Regions from separate parts of the Streptomyces sp. NPDC041205 genome, predicted to be linked through region 1. Evidence: riboswitches for the same ligand, from Rfam matches in the RefSeq annotation. Region 1 holds a riboswitch; each other region holds the start of a gene.

Region 1 (5,920 bases):
AGGGCAGGTAGTAAAGGCGGGTGGGTGGGGAATGCCCGCCGCGGAGCGGTGGGCCGGGGTGACCCCGGTGCCGGGCCGGTGCGGGCCGGGGGCGGGGCCAGGCCGAGCTAGTCCTGCGATGCGCCCACGCAAGGCCCCTTGCGCCACCACTCGGGCAGCATCGCGATGGCCTCGTCGCCGAGGGGGTTCACGCCGGGGCCCGCGGCCAGGGAGTGGGCCACGAGGACGTGCAGGCACTTCACGCGGTCCGGCATGCCTCCGGCCGAGGGGAAGCCTTCGAGGACCTCGATGGAGTCGCGCCGCGCGATGTAGTCCTCGTGGGCGGCCCGGTACGCGGCGGCCAGCTCGGGGTCGGTCGCGAGCCGCTCCGTCATCTCCTTCATGACGCCGTTGGCTTCGAGCGTCCCGATCGCGGACGCGGCCCGCGGGCACGTGAGGTAGTACGTCGTGGGGAACGGCGTGCCGTCGGGCAGCCGCGGCGCCGTCTCGACCACGTCCGGGTTGCCGCAGGGGCAGCGGTGGGCGATCGCGCGCAGACCGCGCGGCGGGCGCCCGAGCTGCTCCTGGAACGCGGTGATGTCGGCGTCCGTGGGCGCGGTGGGCTCGGTCTGGGGCGGGGGCGTCTGCATGCCTGTCTTTCGGTTCGTTCGGTTCTGCGGCGAGGTTCAAGGGTGGACAAGGTAGCGGGGACGGGCGGCGCGGCGGGCGGACACGTCAGTCGTCGCCCCGCTCGGCACGGTCGGCGCTGTCCACGCCGTCCCAGACGTTCGCGTACCAGGGCCGGTCCGCCGCCGCCTCGTCACCGCGGTGGTCCGCCGCGGCCGCGGGGTCGATGACGGTGAACCCGGTCTCGCCCGGCATCACATAGTGCAGCCGGTCCCGGACGCGCTGCTCGGCGTACGCGTCGTCCTGCCAGCGGGCCTTCTCGTCGCGGAGGCGCTCCACGTTCTCGCGGTGCTCGGACTGCTTCTGCCGCTGCTCGGCGATCTCGGCGCGCTGGGACACGTACTGCCTCATCGGATAGGCGAGCGCCACGACCAGCGAGCACACGACGAGCACGAGGAGCGCGGCCCGGCCGGTGAGCCGGGAGCGGCGGGCCTGCCGCTTGGTCTGCGAGCGGTAGACGCGCTCGGCGGTCTGCTCGCCGAGCAGCCGCAGCCGGGTCGCCGTGGAGAACCGGTCCTTGTCCCGGACTTTCCCGGCCATGTGTCTCGCCTCCCCAGTACGCGCGTACGTCCCCGCACACGGTACGGGACCGAGTACGGGGACGTACGTACGACTGGCTAGGGCTTGGCCTGCGAAGCGGCTCAGCCCTTGAAGCGGGGGAACGCGCTGCGGCCGGCGTACACCGCCGCGTCGTCGAGGATCTCCTCGATGCGAAGCAGCTGGTTGTACTTGGCGACGCGGTCCGAGCGGGCCGGGGCGCCGGTCTTGATCTGGCCGCAGTTCACGGCGACGGCGAGGTCGGCGATGGTGACGTCCTCGGTCTCGCCGGAGCGGTGCGACATCATGCACTTGAAGCCGTTGCGCTGGGCCAGCTCGACGGCGTCGAGGGTCTCGGTCAGCGAACCGATCTGGTTGACCTTCACCAGGAGGGCGTTGGCGGAGCCCTCCTCGATGCCGCGGGCCAGGCGCTCGGGGTTGGTGACGAAGAGGTCGTCGCCGACGATCTGGACCTTGTCGCCCAGCTTGTCGGTGATGACCTTCCAGCCCGCCCAGTCGTCCTCGAACAGCGGGTCCTCGATGGACACGAGCGGGTACGCCTCGACGAGCTCGGCGTAGTACTCGGTCATCTCGGCGGCCGAGCGGGACTTGCCCTCGAACTCGTACTTGCCGTCCTTGTAGAACTCCGACGCGGCGACGTCGAGCGCGAGCGCGATCTGCTCGCCGGGGACGTAACCGGCCTGCTTGATGGCCTCGACGATGAGGTCGAGGGCGGCGCGGTTCGACTCCAGGTTCGGCGCGAAGCCGCCCTCGTCGCCGAGGCCGGTCGACAGGCCCTTGGTCTTCAGGACCTTCTTCAGCGTGTGGTAGACCTCGGCGCCCCAGCGCAGCGCCTCGGAGAAGGACTCCGCGCCGATCGGGGCGATCATGAACTCCTGGATGTCGACGTTGGAGTCCGCGTGGGACCCGCCGTTCAGGATGTTCATCATCGGAACGGGCAGCAGGTGCGCGTTCGGGCCGCCCAGGTAGCGGAAGAGCGGCAGGTCGCTCGCCTCGGAGGCGGCGTGCGCGACGGCGAGGGAGACGCCGAGGATGGCGTTGGCGCCGAGCGAGCCCTTGTTGTCGGTGGCGTCGAGGTCGAACATCGCCTGGTCGATCAGGCGCTGCTCGGTGGCGTCGTAGCCGACGAGCTCCGGGCCGATCTGCTCGATGACGGCGAGGACGGCCTTCTCGACGCCCTTGCCGCCGTAGCGGTTGGCGTCTCCGTCACGCAGTTCGATGGCCTCGAAGGCGCCGGTGGAGGCGCCGGACGGAACCGCGGCGCGGCCGGTGGACCCGTCGTCGAGGCCGACCTCGACCTCGACCGTGGGGTTGCCTCGGGAGTCCAGGATTTCCCGGGCTACGACGACGTCGATGGACGGCACGAGCATCTCCTTCTGGGATGTGACGCTAGGGGCGCATGGCGTGCACCACTGGGGGCGCGGGCTTGCGCATGGCTTGCATGGTCTTCATCGGCCCTGCGTCTCCTGAGCCTAACGGGCCCGGGAGCTTCGGCCAGCCGACCGCCCGCCCCGTGGGACGGCCATCGGGCCAATTCCCTGGGAATCAGGACGGAACCACAGGTTCTTACCGGCCGGTAGCTTCGCCCTGGGCGTACTTCGGGGTTGCCTGGGCGCCCGGCCGGGCCGCCCCGGACAGCACCTCGCCCCGGTGCGTACGGGGGATACGCGCACCGGGGCGAGGGAGACCCGTGGGGACGGGGGCGCTCCGCGGGACGGAGCGGGGGCCCTGTCCGGACGGGCCGGACAGGGCGCGGGCCGGGCTCGGCCTCAGCTGAGGTGCAGCTGCTGGCCCGGGTAGATCATGTCGGCGTCGGAGATGATGTCGCCGTTGAGCTTGTACACCTTGTGCCAGCCGCCCTTGACGTCGTGCTCGTCGGCGATCTTGGAGAGGGTGTCGCCGGTCTTGACCTTGTACTCGCCGTCGCCCTTCTTCACGACCTTGCCGGTCGGGGTCTGGACGGTCTTCTTCGACTCGGTCTGCGGGGCGGCCTGCTGCGGCTTCGGCTGCGGCTTGGCCTGCTGCTGGGGCTGCGCCTGCTGCTGCGGCTGCTGCTGGGGCTTGGCCTGCTGCTGCGGCTGCTGCTGGGGCTTCTCGGCGGCGCCGCCGTTGTACGCGGCGCCCGTGAGGCCCACGCCACAGCTCGGCCAGGCACCCTTGCCCTGGCCCGCGAGGACCTTCTCGCCGATCTCGATCTGCTGGGCCTTGGTGGCCTGGTTGGCGGTCGCGGCGTACTTGGTGCCGCCGTACGCGGCCCAGGTGGAGGCCGAGAACTGCAGGCCGCCGTAGTAGCCGTTGCCGGTGTTGATGGACCAGTTGCCGCCGGCCTCGCACTGGGCGACCCGGTCCCACTGGTCGGCGGTCGCGGCGTTCGCGGTGCCCGCGGCCATCAGCGGGGCGGCGACAGCGGCGCCGGTGACACCGACGACGGTGGCCGCGCGGGTGGCCTTGTCAACAGCGGTCGGACGACGGTGCTTGCCCTTGCCGGAAAACAGCATGGAGTGATCCCCTCACCGACGCCTGCGAGGTGAGCTGTCGGGTTCGGGCGGGTGAGTGCCCGGCCGTACGGCTTCCGTACGACTTCACCCCTAGCCGGTCCTGCGCGTCGCGCGGCCGCTGGCCGCTCAACGCGTGGGCCCGGCGCTTACCTTGGGTCCCCCGCTCCTGCCTTCGGCGCTCGAAGCGACGACTGTTCCCGTCCGGCCGTTGGCAGGATTCGGCGTACCGACCGGCGGGGCCCGCTGTGGCGAGCGGTCACGACCGTAGACAGGCAATCACCGGAATTTCAAAGACGATCAGGGCTTCTGAGACCCATCTCTCACTTGCCTCTCACCGTCTTTAAACCGGACATTCACCGCGAACTGCCAGTCAATTTCCGCTCCGCGACGCCTACTTCCGGTCCGCCTCCGCGGCCTGTTCCTCGCTCAGGTCGAGTCGCTGACCGGGGAGGATGAGATCCGGGTCACCGCCCACGGTCCGCTTGTTCTCGGCGTAGAGGGTGGACCAGCCGCCGTCAAGGTCGTGCCGGTCGGCGATCTGCGAGAGGTTGTCGCCGGAGCGGACCGTGTAGGTGCCCGCGGGGTCATGGGCGTCACGCGCGTCGCGCCCTTCACCACGCGACGCGTGGCGGCCCGCGGAGCCCGCGCCGCCCTTCTCCGCCTCGTCGGCGCTGGAGCCGCGGTGGCGGCCCGACGGGAGGCCGGAGGAGTCCTCGGAGCCCTCCGCGGAGCCGTCGGCGCCCGACGGCTCACGGCCCGCTTCGGACTCGGCGTCGGGCGAAGTGGTGCCGCGGTCGCCGGACTTGCCGTCCTCGTCCGCCGAGCCCTTCTCGCCCTTCTGTCCGCCCTTGTCGCGTTCGTCACTCTTGTCGGCCGAACCGTCGCTGTCGGGCTTGCGGTGCTTGCCGGTCTCCTTGGACTTGCCGTCCTCGGCGTCCGCGCCGCGCTCCTCGCCCTTCGCGTCGGCGTCCTTGTCGGCCTTCCCCTCGCCCTTCTCGCCGTCCTTGTCGCCCTTGGAGTCCTTGGCGTCGCCGGACGGCTCCGCGGGCTTCGACGGGGCGACCGGGAGGCCCGGGTCGACGTCGGCGGCCGCGCCGCCCTTGCTGAGGCCCGCGGCCGGGCCGCAGTTCGGCCACGCGGCGGGGCCCTGGTCGGCCAGGACCTTGTCGGCGACGGCGATCTGCTGGGAGCGGCTCGCCTGGTCGGCGCTCGGCGCGTACGCGAGGCCGCCGTAGCTCTCCCAGGTCTCCTGCGTCAGCTGCAGGCCGCCGTAGTACCCGTCGCCCTTGGCGCTCCAGGCGCCGCCGCTCTCGCACTCCGCGACCTTGTCCCACGTCGAGGCGTCGGCCGCGTGCGCGCCCGTGGCGCCGAGCAGCGGGATGGCGATGGCGGATCCGGTGACGCCCGCCGCGACGACGATCGCCGGGGCCTGGCGGGGACGGCGGTGACGGCCTTGGCCGGAGAGCATGCACGTGCCTTTCGAGCGACGACAAGAACAGCTGCGACACGTGGTGCCAAGGGGTGCCGAGCCGTCGTGAACGTAGCCGCAGTCGAACGTCAGTCACAAGTCGATGCAGCGCAGATCACGTGAAAGTCACAGTCTTGACGGTACGTCAGGAACGTGCCGGTCCCCCGTCAGCGGCCGGGCGGCGTGAACGTCACCGGCAAGGTCCGCAGGCCACGCATGATGAGCCCGCCGCGCCACCTCAACTCCTCCGGATCGACGGCGAGTTGCAGGTCCGGCAGCCTGCGGAGCAGCGTCGCGAGCGCCGTCTGGCCCTCCAGGCGGGCCAGCGGGGCGCCGAGGCAGTAGTGGATGCCGTGGCCGTATCCGAGGTGCTGGTTGTCGCTCCGGGACAGGTCGAGGAGGTCGGGGTCGGGGAAGCGGGCCGGGTCTCGGTCGGCGGCGGCGAGGACGACGAGGACGGGGTCGCCCGCGGCGATGTCCTGGCCGCCGACGCACAGCGGTTCGGTGGCGAAGCGCCAGGTGGCCAGCTCCACGGGCCCGTCGAAGCGGAGCAGTTCCTCGACGCCGGTCTCCAGGAGGCCGGTGTCCCCGTCGGCGAGGGACTGTTGCAGCCGGGCGCGCTGCTCGGGGTGGGTGAGCAGTGCGTACGTACCGTTCCCGATGAGGTTGACCGTTGTCTCGAAACCGGCGAAGAGGAGGATGAAGGCCATCGCGGCGGCCTCGTTCTCCG
Region 2 (5,920 bases), on a different contig from region 1:
TCAGGCCGTCCCGGGCGTCGGGCAGGGCGCGGGAGTAGATGACGGAGTAGGCGTACTCGAGGAAGGAGCCCTGCATCTCGTCGACGACGTCGATGTCGAGGATCTTCTCCTCGAACGAGTCGTCGGGCGGCGGGGTCTTCGTGCTGCGGCGGGCCATCGCTGCTGCGGCTCCTTCACCAACAAGTGCGGGATCTGACGCCGACCATTGTGGACTGTCCCACTGACAACGCCGACCACGACCCGGTGGCGGGCGGGCCCCGACCGCGCGTCAACCGCGCGCCGCACCCGTACCGACCCCGCGACACCGACCGTACGGCGCACCCACACCGACCGTACGGCGCACCCACACCGACCCCACGGCGCACCCGCACCGGCCGCGCGCCCCACCCCCCGCACCGCCACCGCCGCTCACCCGCCCGGCCGGACGGCGCCCGCACCCGCTGCGGATCACGCCGAGGGCGAAACCCGACTACGCCGAGGGCGGAGCGGGAACTTCGCCAGGGGTCCGAGGCCTTGCTTACAGTGGCAGGACTTGACAGCACTTATCGAGGATTTCGCGATCGAAGGGACGTACATGCCCATGGGTCACACGGCCACAGCCGAGGCCGGCTCCGGCGGCCTGACAGCGACCGAGCACCGGCTGGCCAACGGCCTGCGCGTGGTGCTCTCCGAGGACCACCTGACCCCGGTCGCCGCGGTCTGCCTCTGGTACGACGTCGGCTCCCGCCACGAGGTCAAGGGCCGTACGGGCCTGGCGCACCTCTTCGAGCACCTGATGTTCCAGGGTTCGAAGCAGGTGCACGGCAACGGTCACTTCGAGCTGGTGCAGGGCGCCGGCGGCTCGCTGAACGGCACCACCAGCTTCGAGCGCACCAACTACTTCGAGACGATGCCGACCCACCAGCTGGAGCTCGCCCTCTGGCTGGAGGCCGACCGCATGGGCTCGCTCCTGTCGGCGCTCGACGAGGAGTCGATGGAGAACCAGCGGGACGTCGTCAAGAACGAACGCCGCCAGCGCTACGACAACGTTCCGTACGGCACGGCCTTCGAGAAGCTGACCGCCCTGTCCTACCCCGAGGGCCACCCGTACCACCACACGCCCATCGGCTCCATGGCAGACCTGGACGCGGCCACCCTCGAAGACGCGCGCGAGTTCTTCCGTACGTACTACGCGCCCAACAACGCGGTCCTCTCGGTCGTCGGGGACATCGACCCCGAGCAGACGCTCGCCTGGGTCGAGAAGTACTTCGGCTCCATCCCCTCGCACGACGGCAAGCAGCCCCCGCGCGACGGCTCGCTGCCCGAGCGCATCGGCAAGGAGCTGCGCGAGGTCGTCGAGGAGGAGGTCCCCGCGCGCGCCCTCATGGCCGCCTACCGCCTCCCGGAGGACGGCACGCGCGCGAGCGACGCGGCCGACCTGGCGCTCACGGTCCTCGGCAGCGGCGAGTCCTCGCGCCTCTACAACCGCCTCGTGCGCCGTGACCGCACCGCCGTCACCGCCGGGTTCGGCCTGCTGCGTCTCGCCGGCGCGCCCTCCCTCGGCTGGCTCGACGTGAAGACGTCCGGCGACGTGGAAGTCCCCGTCATCGAGGCCGCCGTCGACGAGGAGCTGGCCCGGTTCGCCGCGGAGGGCCCCACCCCGGAGGAGATGGAGCGCGCCCAGGCCCAGTTGGAGCGCGAATGGCTGGACCGGCTCGGCACGGTCGCGGGCCGCGCGGACGAACTGTGCCGGTACGCGGTCCTGTTCGGCGACCCCCAGCTCGCCCTCACCGCCGTCCAGCGTGTCCTCGACATCACCGCCGAGGAGGTCCAGGAGGTCGCCAAGGCCCGCCTGCGCCCCGACAACCGCGCGGTGCTGGTGTACGAACCCACCGGCCCCGTGGACGCGGAAGACGCCGCCGGCACCGACGAGGAAGACGAGGAGGCGGCGAAGTGACCGAGGCCGCAACGATGCAGTTCCACCCGCAGCCCCAGGCGGGCACCGCCAAGCCCTGGGCCTTCCCGGCCCCCGAGCGCGGCGCGCTCGGCAACGGCCTCACGGTGCTGCGCTGCGACCGCCCCGGCCAGCAGCTCGTCGCGGTGGAGATCCACCTCGACGCCCCCCTGGACGCCGAGCCCAAGGGCTTGGACGGCGTCGCCACGATCATGGCGAGGGCCTTCTCCGAGGGCACCGACAAGCACTCCGCGGAGGAGTTCGCCGCCGAGCTCGACCGCTGCGGCGCCACGCTCGACGCGCACGCGGACCACCCCGGCGTCCGGGTCTCCCTGGAAGTGCCCGTCTCCCGCCTGCCCAAGGCCCTCGGCCTGCTCGCCGATGCCCTGCGCGCGCCCGCGTTCGCCGACAGCGAGGTCGAGCGCCTGGTCCGCAACCGCCTGGACGAGATCCCGCACGAGGCCGCCAACCCGGCGCGCCGCGCCGCCAAGGAGCTCTCCAAGGAGCTGTTCCCGGCGTCCTCGCGCATGTCGCGCCCGCGCCAGGGCACGGAGGAGACGGTCTCCGCCATCGACTCGGCGGCCGTACGCGCCTTCTACGAAAGGCATGTCCGCCCCGCCACGGCCACCGCCGTCGTGGTCGGCGACCTCACCGGCATCGACCTGGACGCCGTCCTCGCCGACACCCTCGGCGCCTGGACCGGTGGGGCGGCCGAGCCGCGCCCGGTGCCCCCGGTGACCGCCGACGACCGCGGCCGCGTCGTTATCGTGGACCGCCCCGGCGCCGTCCAGACGCAGCTGCTCATCGGCCGCGTCGGCCCGGACCGGCACGACCGCGTGTGGTCCGCGCAGGTCCTCGGCACGTACTGCCTGGGCGGCACCCTCACCTCGCGCCTGGATCGCGTCCTGCGCGAGGAGAAGGGCTACACCTACGGAGTGCGCGCCTTCGCCCAGGTCCTTCGCTCCGCCCCGGACGGGACGGGCGCCGCGATGCTCGCCATCAGCGGCTCCGTGGACACCCCCAACACGGGCCCGGCTCTGGACGACCTCTGGAAGGTCCTGCGCACGCTCGCCGCGGAGGGCCTGACGGACCCCGAGCGCGATGTCGCCGTGCAGAACCTGGTCGGCGTCGCCCCGTTGAAGTACGAGACGGCGGCGGCCGTCGCCGCCACCCTCGCCGACCAGGTCGAGCAGCACCTGCCGGACGACTTCCAGGCGCACCTGTACCGCCAGTTGGCGCAGACGGGCACCGTGGAGGCCACCGCGGCTGTCGTGAGCGCCTTCCCCGACGACCGTCTGGTGACGGTCCTCGTGGGCGACGCCGCGCAGATCGAGGAGCCCGTCAAGGCGCTCGGCATCGGTGAAGTGACGGTGGTCACCGGCTGATTGCCGGACGGGACGGACCGAGGCCGCCGCTGACGTAAAGCTGGACATAGCGGTATCAACGCCTCGCGAGGACAAGGACCCCAGTGGCTCAGGAAGCCGCTGGGGTCCCTGCATGCCGCCATATGTCCGAATTGACATGGAGGTTGCTCGTCTGGCCTGTGGCGTGCGCTACAAAAGGCCTGATTCGTTTGTCGATTGAAAGATGAGGCGTTTAGCGTCGGTCCGGCTGTCCGTCAGGCAGTACGCCGCGTCCGCGGCACCGGACAGCCATCGCCGAGTCCCCGTACGGCGCGAGCCAGGGGAGCCGGGGACCCACACGTCCCCTGGGGTGAATCGGACCCCTTGCCGCGAGGCGAGGAGCCCGTAGGAGACCTTCCTGCTCCGAACCCGTCAGCTAACCCGGTAGGCGAGAAGGAAGGAAAGGATCAGCCGCTTCATGGCGTTCACCCGCCCGACCGGCAAGCACCGCCGTCCGAGCCGCATCTCGCGCACGACCGCCAGCGCCGCGGGCGTCGCCGCGCTCACCACCACCGGAGTCATCTCGGGCCTGGCCGCGCCGGCCCTCGCCGCCGAAGGCAGCTCCGCGGAGTACGCGCACACCGGCCTCACCCAGTCCATCTCCGTCGGCGACTCCCTGGCCGGCGAGATCGACGCCCAGGCCGCCGCGCAGAAGCACGCCGCCGCCGAGGCCGAGGCCCAGAAGAAGGCCGAGGCCGAGGCCCGGGCCCAGGCCGCGGAGGCCAAGCGCAAGGCCGCCGAGGCCAAGCGGAAGGCCGAGGCCGCCGCGAAGGCGAAGGCCCAGAAGGAGCGCGAGGCCAAGGAGCGCGCCGCCCGCGAGGCCGAGCGCAAGCGCCTTGGCTCCTACGTCTCGCCGATCGACGGCAGCTACGTCTCCACCGGCTACAAGACCGGCGGCGCCATGTGGTCCTCCGGCAGCCACACCGGCGTCGACTTCCACGCCGCGTCCGGCACCCAGGTCCAGGCGGTCGCCGCGGGCACCGTCGTCGAGGCCGGCTGGGGCGGCGCCTACGGCAACAACGTCGTGATCCGCCACAACGACGGCACGTACACGCAGTACGGCCACATGTCGTCCCTCAGCGTCACGGTCGGCCAGACGGTCACCCCGGGTCAGCAGATCGGCCTCTCCGGCTCGACCGGCAACTCCAGCGGCCCGCACCTGCACTTCGAGGCCCGCACCGGCGCGGACTACGGCTCCGACATCGACCCCGTGGCGTACCTCCGCTCGCACGGCGTCAGCGTCTGATTCCCGACGCCGACGTCCGCATCCCGACCTCATCCCGGCGTCAACGTCTGGATCCCGATGTCGGGACCCTCCCGGACGCGTGAAAGCCCCGGCTCACCCGAGCCGGGGCTTTCACGCGTATGCACGCCCCTTTGGCCAAAAGATATCCATGGATTCCGGCCTCCCGTCGGAAAACCCGGACTTCTGCAATAGAGTTCATGGCGGCAGGGTCCATGGAGTCGTTGAACGAGCGCCATTCGACGCGTCGGCCGACGCGCCGACCGACGCGTTTCGCGGGCATTAAAGCGGAGGTCCGTCATGCGCATTCCCGCGCACTCGGTATGCACGGCCATCCGGGACGACATCGTCTCCGGTGTCTACGAACGCGGCACGCGCCTCACCGAGGAACTGCTCGCCCGCCGCTACGGCGTCTCCCGCGTCCCCGTGCGCGAGGCCCTGCGCACGTTGGAGGCCGAGGGCTTCGTCGTCACCCGCAGGCACGCGGGCGCCTGCGTCGCCGAGCCCACCGAGCAGGACGCCGCCGACCTCCTGGAGATCCGCGCGCTCCTGGAGCCCCTGGCGGCCGCCCGCGCCGCCCAGCGCCGCACCGACGCCCATCTGAAGGTCCTGCGCGGGCTCGTCCGGCTCGGCAAGGAGCGCTCCCGGCGCGGCGGCACCGAGGACCTCCGCTCGCTCGACGGCTGGTTCCACGAGACGCTCACGCAGGCCTCCTCCAGCCCCGGCCTGATCACCCTGCTCACCCAGCTCCGCCACAAGATCGCCTGGATGTGCGTCACGGAGCCCCAGGCCGCCCCCGCGCAGACCTGGTCCGAGCGCGCCGCCGTGGTCGACGCCGTGGCCCGCGGCGACGCGGAGCGGGCCCGTACGCTGACCGTGCTGCACGCCGAACGGTCCGCCGCGGCACACAGGCCGCGGACCGGCCCCCGCGCCGGGCGTGTGAGGGATTCGCAACATGCCGTCAACACGGTGAGCGTCCGGAATTAACGGCGGCGCCGTATACAAAGAGAGACGTGTTCGCGGTGGCATTTTTCGCTGCCTGCATTTCGACTTTTCGACTTCAGATATGCGTCGAAATGCGCGTGCGGTGCGCGACCGAATAAGCGTCGGCGTGCGACCTCATATACGTCATGAGATGTGCCGGATACGCAAAAGGTCCGCCCTGGATTCAGGACGGACCCCTCGCGTAGTGCCGGGCGGCGTTCTCTGCGCACAGAGCGCCAGGCGTACTAGACGGTCTCGGGAAGCTCCTCGAGCCCCTCGGCGACCAGCTTCGCCAGGCGGTCGAGAGCGGCATCCGCGCCCTCGGCGTCCGAAGCGAGCACGATCTCCTCGCCGCCC
Region 3 (5,920 bases), on a different contig from region 1:
CGCGGCACGTGTCACCGCGCGGGCGTAGTCCGGCGTCTGCAGCAGACCGGGGACCACGGTGGTCTCCAGCGTGCGCACCCTGCAGGCCTGTGACTCCAGACTGATGAAGTCGCGGTACGCCGGGGGCAGCAGACCGCGGTAGGCGTGCCACCAGTGGTGCCGCCCGGCCTCGTCCTCCCCGCCCGCGAGCACGACCAACAGCTCGCGCAACTGCGGATCATCGACCTCGTACGCCTCCAGGAGCAGTCGCACGTCCGAGGCGCGCACCCCGGAGCGCCCGGTCTCGATCCGGCTCACCTTCGACTGGTGCCAGCCGACCCGGGCCGCCGCCTCGCCGCTGGTGAGTCCGGCCTGTCCGCGCAGCGCGCGCAGCTCCGCGCCGAGCTTGCGGCGCCGCACCGCGGGACCGTACTGCATGTCCGTCTCCTTCCGGACGTCCGCGCCAACCGTACGGGACAGCGGGAGACTGTAGAGGAAGCGCCAGTGTTGCGCCCAAATACGGTCTGCCGTCGCAGAGTTCACCGCTTCGAGCGACAGATATATGCACATCTCGGTGGATCGCCGCGCGTCACCGGCCCAGGAGTGGCACTCTGGCGCGAAGCACCAGTTCCGGGACTGTCCTCGAGTTCTTCCGCCACGAGTCGGAGTCCGGTCCCGGTGGGAAAGGGACAGTGTCGCCATGGCAGACCTCCAGGAAGTATCAGTCACTCTGCCGAGCGATCCTGTCTCGGTCGCAGCCGCCCGCAGGTATGTGGCGGACACCTTGTCCGAGTGGGGCCTGCCGGCCGACGCCGACGTCGCCGACACGGTGCGGCTCATCGTCTCCGAACTCGCCACGAACGCCGTCCAGCACACCCTCGGCCAGTCCCCGACCTTCACCGTGGACGTGCAGCTCGACCGCGACGAGCGGCTGCGCATCGGCGTCACGGACAGCCACCCGCGCTTCCCCCGGCGCCTGCCCGCCGCCGTCCAGCAGGACAACGGCCGCGGCATGGTCATCATCCGCTGGCTCACCGCCGAGTGCGGCGGCAGACTCTCGGTCTGCCCGACGGCGGAGGGCGGCAAGACGGTCTGGATCACCCTGCCGTGGTCGGTGCCGGTCCAGAGTTGACGCCCTGTGGTGCGGGGCGCGCGGGCACGCGGGCAGCACAGGCACGCGGGGCCGTCGGCGGCCGGGGCACGCGGTGCCTCAGGTGACCGAGCGGCCGAACGTCCCCCGCAGCAACGCGCGGAACGTGTCCGCGGCCGGGCTCGACTCGCCGGTGCGGTGACCGACCCAGATGGTGCGCCGCAGGTCACCCGGCTCCAACGGCCGGACGCCGACCGGGGTCGCCGCCGTGCGGGCCACCATCTCCGGGACCACCGCGGCGCCGAGACCCGCGCTGACCATCGCGCACACCAGCGCGTAGTCCGGCGTCTGGACGAGCACCGCGGGCGCCGCCCCCGCCCGCGCGAGCGCCGCCTCCACGCCCTGCCGCGGCGGATGCGCCGGTGCCATGCTGATCAGGGGCTGGCCGGAGAGCTCGGCGAGCGGCAGCCGCCCGGTGCCCGCCGTGAGCGCGTGCCCCGGCGCCGTCACCAGCACCAACTCCTCGACGAGGACCGGCTCCAGGGTCACGGACGCGGGCGGCGCGGGCAGCTCGGCGGGTTCGTACGTGTGCGTCAGGGCCACATCGGCGTCGCCCGCCGCCACCGCGGCCACGCCCAGCGGCGGTTCGTAGCCGGTGACCGTCAGCTCGACGTCCGGATGCGCCCGGCGGAACGCCGTCAGGGCGGGCGGCAGCAGATGGATGCCCGCCGTCGTGAACGTGGCGACCCGCAGGCGTCCGCCCGAGAGCCCCACGAGCTGCGCCAGCTCGTGCCGGGCCAGCTCCATCTCGTCCAGGACACGGCGGGCGCGCGCCAGGAGCAACTCGCCCGCGCCGGTGAGCCGCGCGCCCCGGTGGTGCCGCACGAGCAGCGCCGCCCCCGCCTCCCGCTCCAGCTTGGCGAGCTGCTGGGAGAGCGCGGGCACCGTATACCCGAGCCGTTCGGCGGCGCGGGTGATGGAACCGGCTTCGGAGACCGCCACGAGCGCCGCGAGCCGCGTCGGGTCGTACATGCCGTGCCTCTTCCTGTGGCCGTGGCCCGCGGTCCTGCCGCGGTACGCGGACGCCGTCGCCCCGCCTTCCGGGACCGCCGCCGGATCCTACCGGCAGCTCAGCCTAAACAGATGCTTAAGGAAGACGCAGAAGATCTTACATACCTGCTGAAGGCTCACTCGCGGCAGAGTGGCCTACATGGACGCTCAACTGGTCGCCTTCACCGGCGTCGCCGCAGGCATGGTCGCCGTGCCCGGCGCCGACTTCACCGTCGTCGTACGCAACGCGCTCGCCTCACGCCGCGCCGGAGTGCTGTGCGCGCTCGGCATCGCGGCGGGGCTCCTGGTGCACACGGCCCTCGCCGTCGCCGGGGTCGCGGCCGTGCTCGCGGCCGTGCCCGCGCTGTTCCGCGCGCTGCAGATGGTGGGCGGCGGCTACGTGCTGTACCTGGGGGTGCGGGCGCTGCGGTCGGCGACGCGGTGGGAGGGGCGGCCGGGCGCGGGGGAGAGGCCGGACGGGGAGGCGGCCGCCGGAGAGGAGAGGGAGGTGGGGGAGGCGGGAGAGGAGGGGGAGGACGTGCGGGCGGTGGCCGGTGGTGGCGGCGGTGGCCTGCGCGAGGGCTTCCTCACCAACGCCCTCAACCCCAAGGCGTCCCTGACGTTCCTGAGCGTGCTGCCCCAGTTCGTGCCCGCGGGGAGCCCCGCGATGCCGCGCACGCTGCTGCTCGCCACGATCGTCGTGGCCTTCGCGCTGCTGTGGTTCCCGGCCGTCGCGCTGCTGGTGGACCGGCTCGGCCGTCGGCTGCGGGAGCCCCGCGTCGCCAGGGCGATCGAGGGCGGCACCGGGGTGGCGCTCACGGCGCTGGGCCTGGCGCTCCTCGTGGAACCGCTGTTCACGTAGCCCGATCAGAGGGGCCGTTGCGTTGTTGCTGCCGTCGCGCGACCGTCCACGGAAGCAGCCCCCACAGGCCACCGGACACCAGCAGCGTGGCCGCGGCGGCGCAGAAGGCGCCGGTGCGGCTCGCCGCCACGTCCACGACGAGCAGGACCGAACCGGTGAGCGCCAGGGCAAGGACGGCGAGTCCGGCCCCGGCGAGCCGCGACGACACCTTGACGATGAGCGGCTTCGCGCCGCGCCCGAACAGACCCCGGTGCAGCGCGGCGGGTGCGGTGAACAGCGCGGCCGCGAGGACGGCGAGCAGCAGTGTGGTCACGTACGTGGCGCGCTGGAAGGTGTCGAGCGAGGGGAAGCGGGGGGTGAAGGCGAGCGTGAGCAGAAACGCGAAGAGGAGCTGGACACCGGTCTGAGTGACCCTCAGCTCCTGGAGCAGTTCGACGAAGTTGCGGTCGGCGCGCTCCAGCGGAGTCTCGTTGCGGCCGTCGTCGCGGCCTTGGCTGTGGTCGTGCGCGGCGGTGCCCGCTGACCGGGGGCCGTCGTCGGGGACGTTTTCGGACATGCACTACGAGTATCCCGAGCCGGCGCGAAGCACTCCTCGCGTCGGCCCGGTCACGCCCGGACGGCGGTGCCTGCCCGAAGGCACCGCCGTCCGGGCACTCAGGTCAGCGGACTCGGCCGTACGAGACGCTGTTCGTCCAGATCTTCTCGAGGCGTACCACCGTGCCCCGCTTCGGGGCGTGCCAGATCTTGTTCTTGCCAGCGTAGATGCCGACATGGTAAACGTTCCGGCCGGAGTGGAAGAACACCAGGTCGCCGCGGGTGCGGTTGCTCTTGGAGACATGGCGGGTCTTGTTGTACTGCTGCGCGGCGGTTCGCGGCAGCTTCTTGCCCACGCGCTTGTACGAGTAGAGCGTGAGGCCCGAGCAGTCGAACCGGCGCGGCCCCACGGCTCCGTAGCCGTACGGGGAGCCCTTCTTGGAAGCCGCGATCTTGAGCGCCTTCGTCCCGTGTGTGGCGGCCTCGGCCTCGGAGACCAGACCGGGTGCCACGATGGTGCCGCCCACGGCGGCGAGCGTGAGTGCCGATGCGGTACCGGCCCTCGTCAGCAGCGACGGAACACGATTCAGCGCAGTCATGCGCAACCCTTCGTCAGCCGCCTGTGAAGGATGACCTGTCGGGTTCGGGCAGGCGAAGATGCCCGGTCGCGTCGCGACTTCACCCCAAGGGCCGGCCGGTCTCCCGGACGGTCCGCCTTGCTGGGTCCTCCACTCCTGCCGATGCACAGATGTCGACCGGGCATCCGGGTGGCGGCAGGACTCGGCGTCCACCCGGACCGCCCCGCCGCCTGTGGCGGGGGCTTGTCGTCGGAAGGGATCTTCACCCGAGAGTGGCCAAAAAACCGAGCCGAATCGGCTGTATGTGAGGCTCCTCACGACTGACCCGTTCGGGTGGACAGAGCCGGAAAGGGACCTGGGTCACAGTCGGAGACGATTGCCCGAACAGCGCTGGAACGTCCGGTTCCGGCTGCCGCGTAAGGGAGTTGTGCAACTACAGGGGCACACGCGTGCGAGTGTTTCCTACGCTGAAAGAGCTACCACCTCTGGTCGGACCCCGGTCTGGACCGGAAGTGGCGCGACATCCGTCCGTGTCGGTCGCACCCTCAACGGGCGGACGGCGCGGACGCGCTGCGGCCGTGGCGCTCCGACGGGCGTCCGGTGCGACGGCGCACCTCGGGTGCGCGGCCGTGAAGGAGAGGGGCGGCTCGGCGCGGGGCTGCGGGTGACCAGCCGGCTCGGCCTCGGCGGTCCCCGTCAACTCGTAGCAGAAACGCTTGGCGAACTCGCCGTTTATGGGTGCGCTTCGCAAGTGCGCTCACCCCGCCCTCGGGCGGATCGGTCAGCCACCCGTCGGTGGCGCCTCCTCGCCGACCGTGGGCGGCGGCACGGTCACGCGCGCGGTACGGCGCTCGCCGTCCAGCGTGCGCAACGCCCGGGCCAGCGTCGCCGTGTGGATCTCCGTCTCGCCCCGCTGGTGCATCAGCGCAAGGGCGTCCCGCAGCTCCGTCGCCCTGCTGACGAGGGCTTGTGCGGCGCGCAGGCCGCCGTACGTGTGCTCCGCGCGCCCCGGATTGATGCGGCCGACGAGGTCCACGACCGCGAGATAGGCGTCGATGAGCTCGCCCTCGGCGCGGGTCAGGGCGGGCAGCGGCGGCAGTTCGGGCAGCACCCGGGCCTCACTCGGCGGTAGCGGTCGTGGCCCTGCGGTTCGGCACGACCCGGTCCACCAGGCCGAACTCCACCGCGGCCGCGGCGTCCAGGACGGTGTCGCGCTCGATGGCCGCCGCGATCCGCTCGGCGTCCCGCCCTGTGTGGCGCCCGAGCATCTCCTCCAGGAGCGCGCGGGTGCGGCGCAGTTCCTCGGCCTGGATGGCGAGGTCGGTCGGCTGGCCCCGCAACGCCTCGGCGAGCGCGGGCTGCTGGAGCAGCACCCGGGCGCCGGGCAGGATCGACCGCTTCCCCGGTGTGCCCGCGGCGAGCAGCACGGCGGCGGCGGACGCGGCCTGGCCGAGGCAGACGGTTTCCACGTCGCAGGTCGTGAACCGCAGGGTGTCGTAGATCGCCGTGGCCGCGCTGAACGAGCCGCCGGGCGAGTTGATGTACAGCGAGATGTCCCGGTCAGGCGCGAGGTACTCCAGGTGCAGCAGCTGCGCCATGACGTCGTTCGCGGAGACGTCGTCGACGGGGGTGCCGAGGAAGACGATGCGCTCCTCCAGGAGCTTGGAGTAGGGATCAAGCGTGCGCGGGCCCGAGCTGGTGCGCTCGGTGAACTCCGGCAGGACATGACGGGTGAACGGCTGCTGCATGGGCGGGCCTCCCGGTCTGTACGGCATGCGTGCGGGCGCACGGGCATGCGTGTGGGCGCCGCCGCTGAGCGGCGACTTC

The links. Region 1 has a riboswitch for cyclic di-AMP ahead of ACZ6BG_RS24630 (transglycosylase family protein). Riboswitches for the same ligand answer to the same signal wherever they lie in the genome.
Region 2: linked by a shared signal. The riboswitch ahead of ACZ6BG_RS35975 (M23 family metallopeptidase) and the one ahead of ACZ6BG_RS24630 (transglycosylase family protein) in region 1 are both predicted to bind cyclic di-AMP.
Region 3: linked by a shared signal. The riboswitch ahead of ACZ6BG_RS15035 (C40 family peptidase) and the one ahead of ACZ6BG_RS24630 (transglycosylase family protein) in region 1 are both predicted to bind cyclic di-AMP.

Annotation. Positions count from the first base shown of each region.
Region 1 covers NZ_JBVIZH010000005.1:482,802-488,721, reverse strand. The annotation lists gene ACZ6BG_RS24645 (DUF501 domain-containing protein) at 108-629, opposite strand; gene ACZ6BG_RS24640 (FtsB family cell division protein) at 715-1,206, opposite strand; gene eno (phosphopyruvate hydratase) at 1,308-2,594, opposite strand; gene ACZ6BG_RS24630 (transglycosylase family protein) at 2,994-3,722, opposite strand; cyclic di-AMP (ydaO/yuaA leader) riboswitch at 3,727-3,910, opposite strand; gene ACZ6BG_RS24625 (LysM peptidoglycan-binding domain-containing protein) at 4,114-5,190, opposite strand; gene ACZ6BG_RS24620 (cytochrome P450 family protein) at 5,358-5,920, opposite strand, start outside.
Region 2 covers NZ_JBVIZH010000013.1:56,353-62,272, reverse strand. The annotation lists gene ACZ6BG_RS35990 (DNA gyrase/topoisomerase IV subunit A) at 1-157, opposite strand, end outside; gene ACZ6BG_RS35985 (M16 family metallopeptidase) at 575-1,936, shown strand; gene ACZ6BG_RS35980 (M16 family metallopeptidase) at 1,933-3,318, shown strand; cyclic di-AMP (ydaO/yuaA leader) riboswitch at 3,580-3,741, shown strand; gene ACZ6BG_RS35975 (M23 family metallopeptidase) at 3,755-4,582, shown strand; gene ACZ6BG_RS35970 (GntR family transcriptional regulator) at 4,880-5,566, shown strand; gene ACZ6BG_RS35965 (HPr family phosphocarrier protein) at 5,809-5,920, opposite strand, start outside.
Region 3 covers NZ_JBVIZH010000003.1:182,337-188,256, forward strand. The annotation lists gene ACZ6BG_RS15010 (helix-turn-helix domain-containing protein) at 1-417, opposite strand, end outside; gene ACZ6BG_RS15015 (ATP-binding protein) at 680-1,111, shown strand; gene ACZ6BG_RS15020 (LysR family transcriptional regulator) at 1,190-2,101, opposite strand; gene ACZ6BG_RS15025 (LysE family translocator) at 2,280-2,981, shown strand; gene ACZ6BG_RS15030 (DUF6328 family protein) at 2,974-3,537, opposite strand; gene ACZ6BG_RS15035 (C40 family peptidase) at 3,641-4,114, opposite strand; cyclic di-AMP (ydaO/yuaA leader) riboswitch at 4,118-4,287, opposite strand; gene ACZ6BG_RS15040 (hypothetical protein) at 4,875-5,204, opposite strand; gene ACZ6BG_RS15045 (ATP-dependent Clp protease proteolytic subunit) at 5,212-5,841, opposite strand.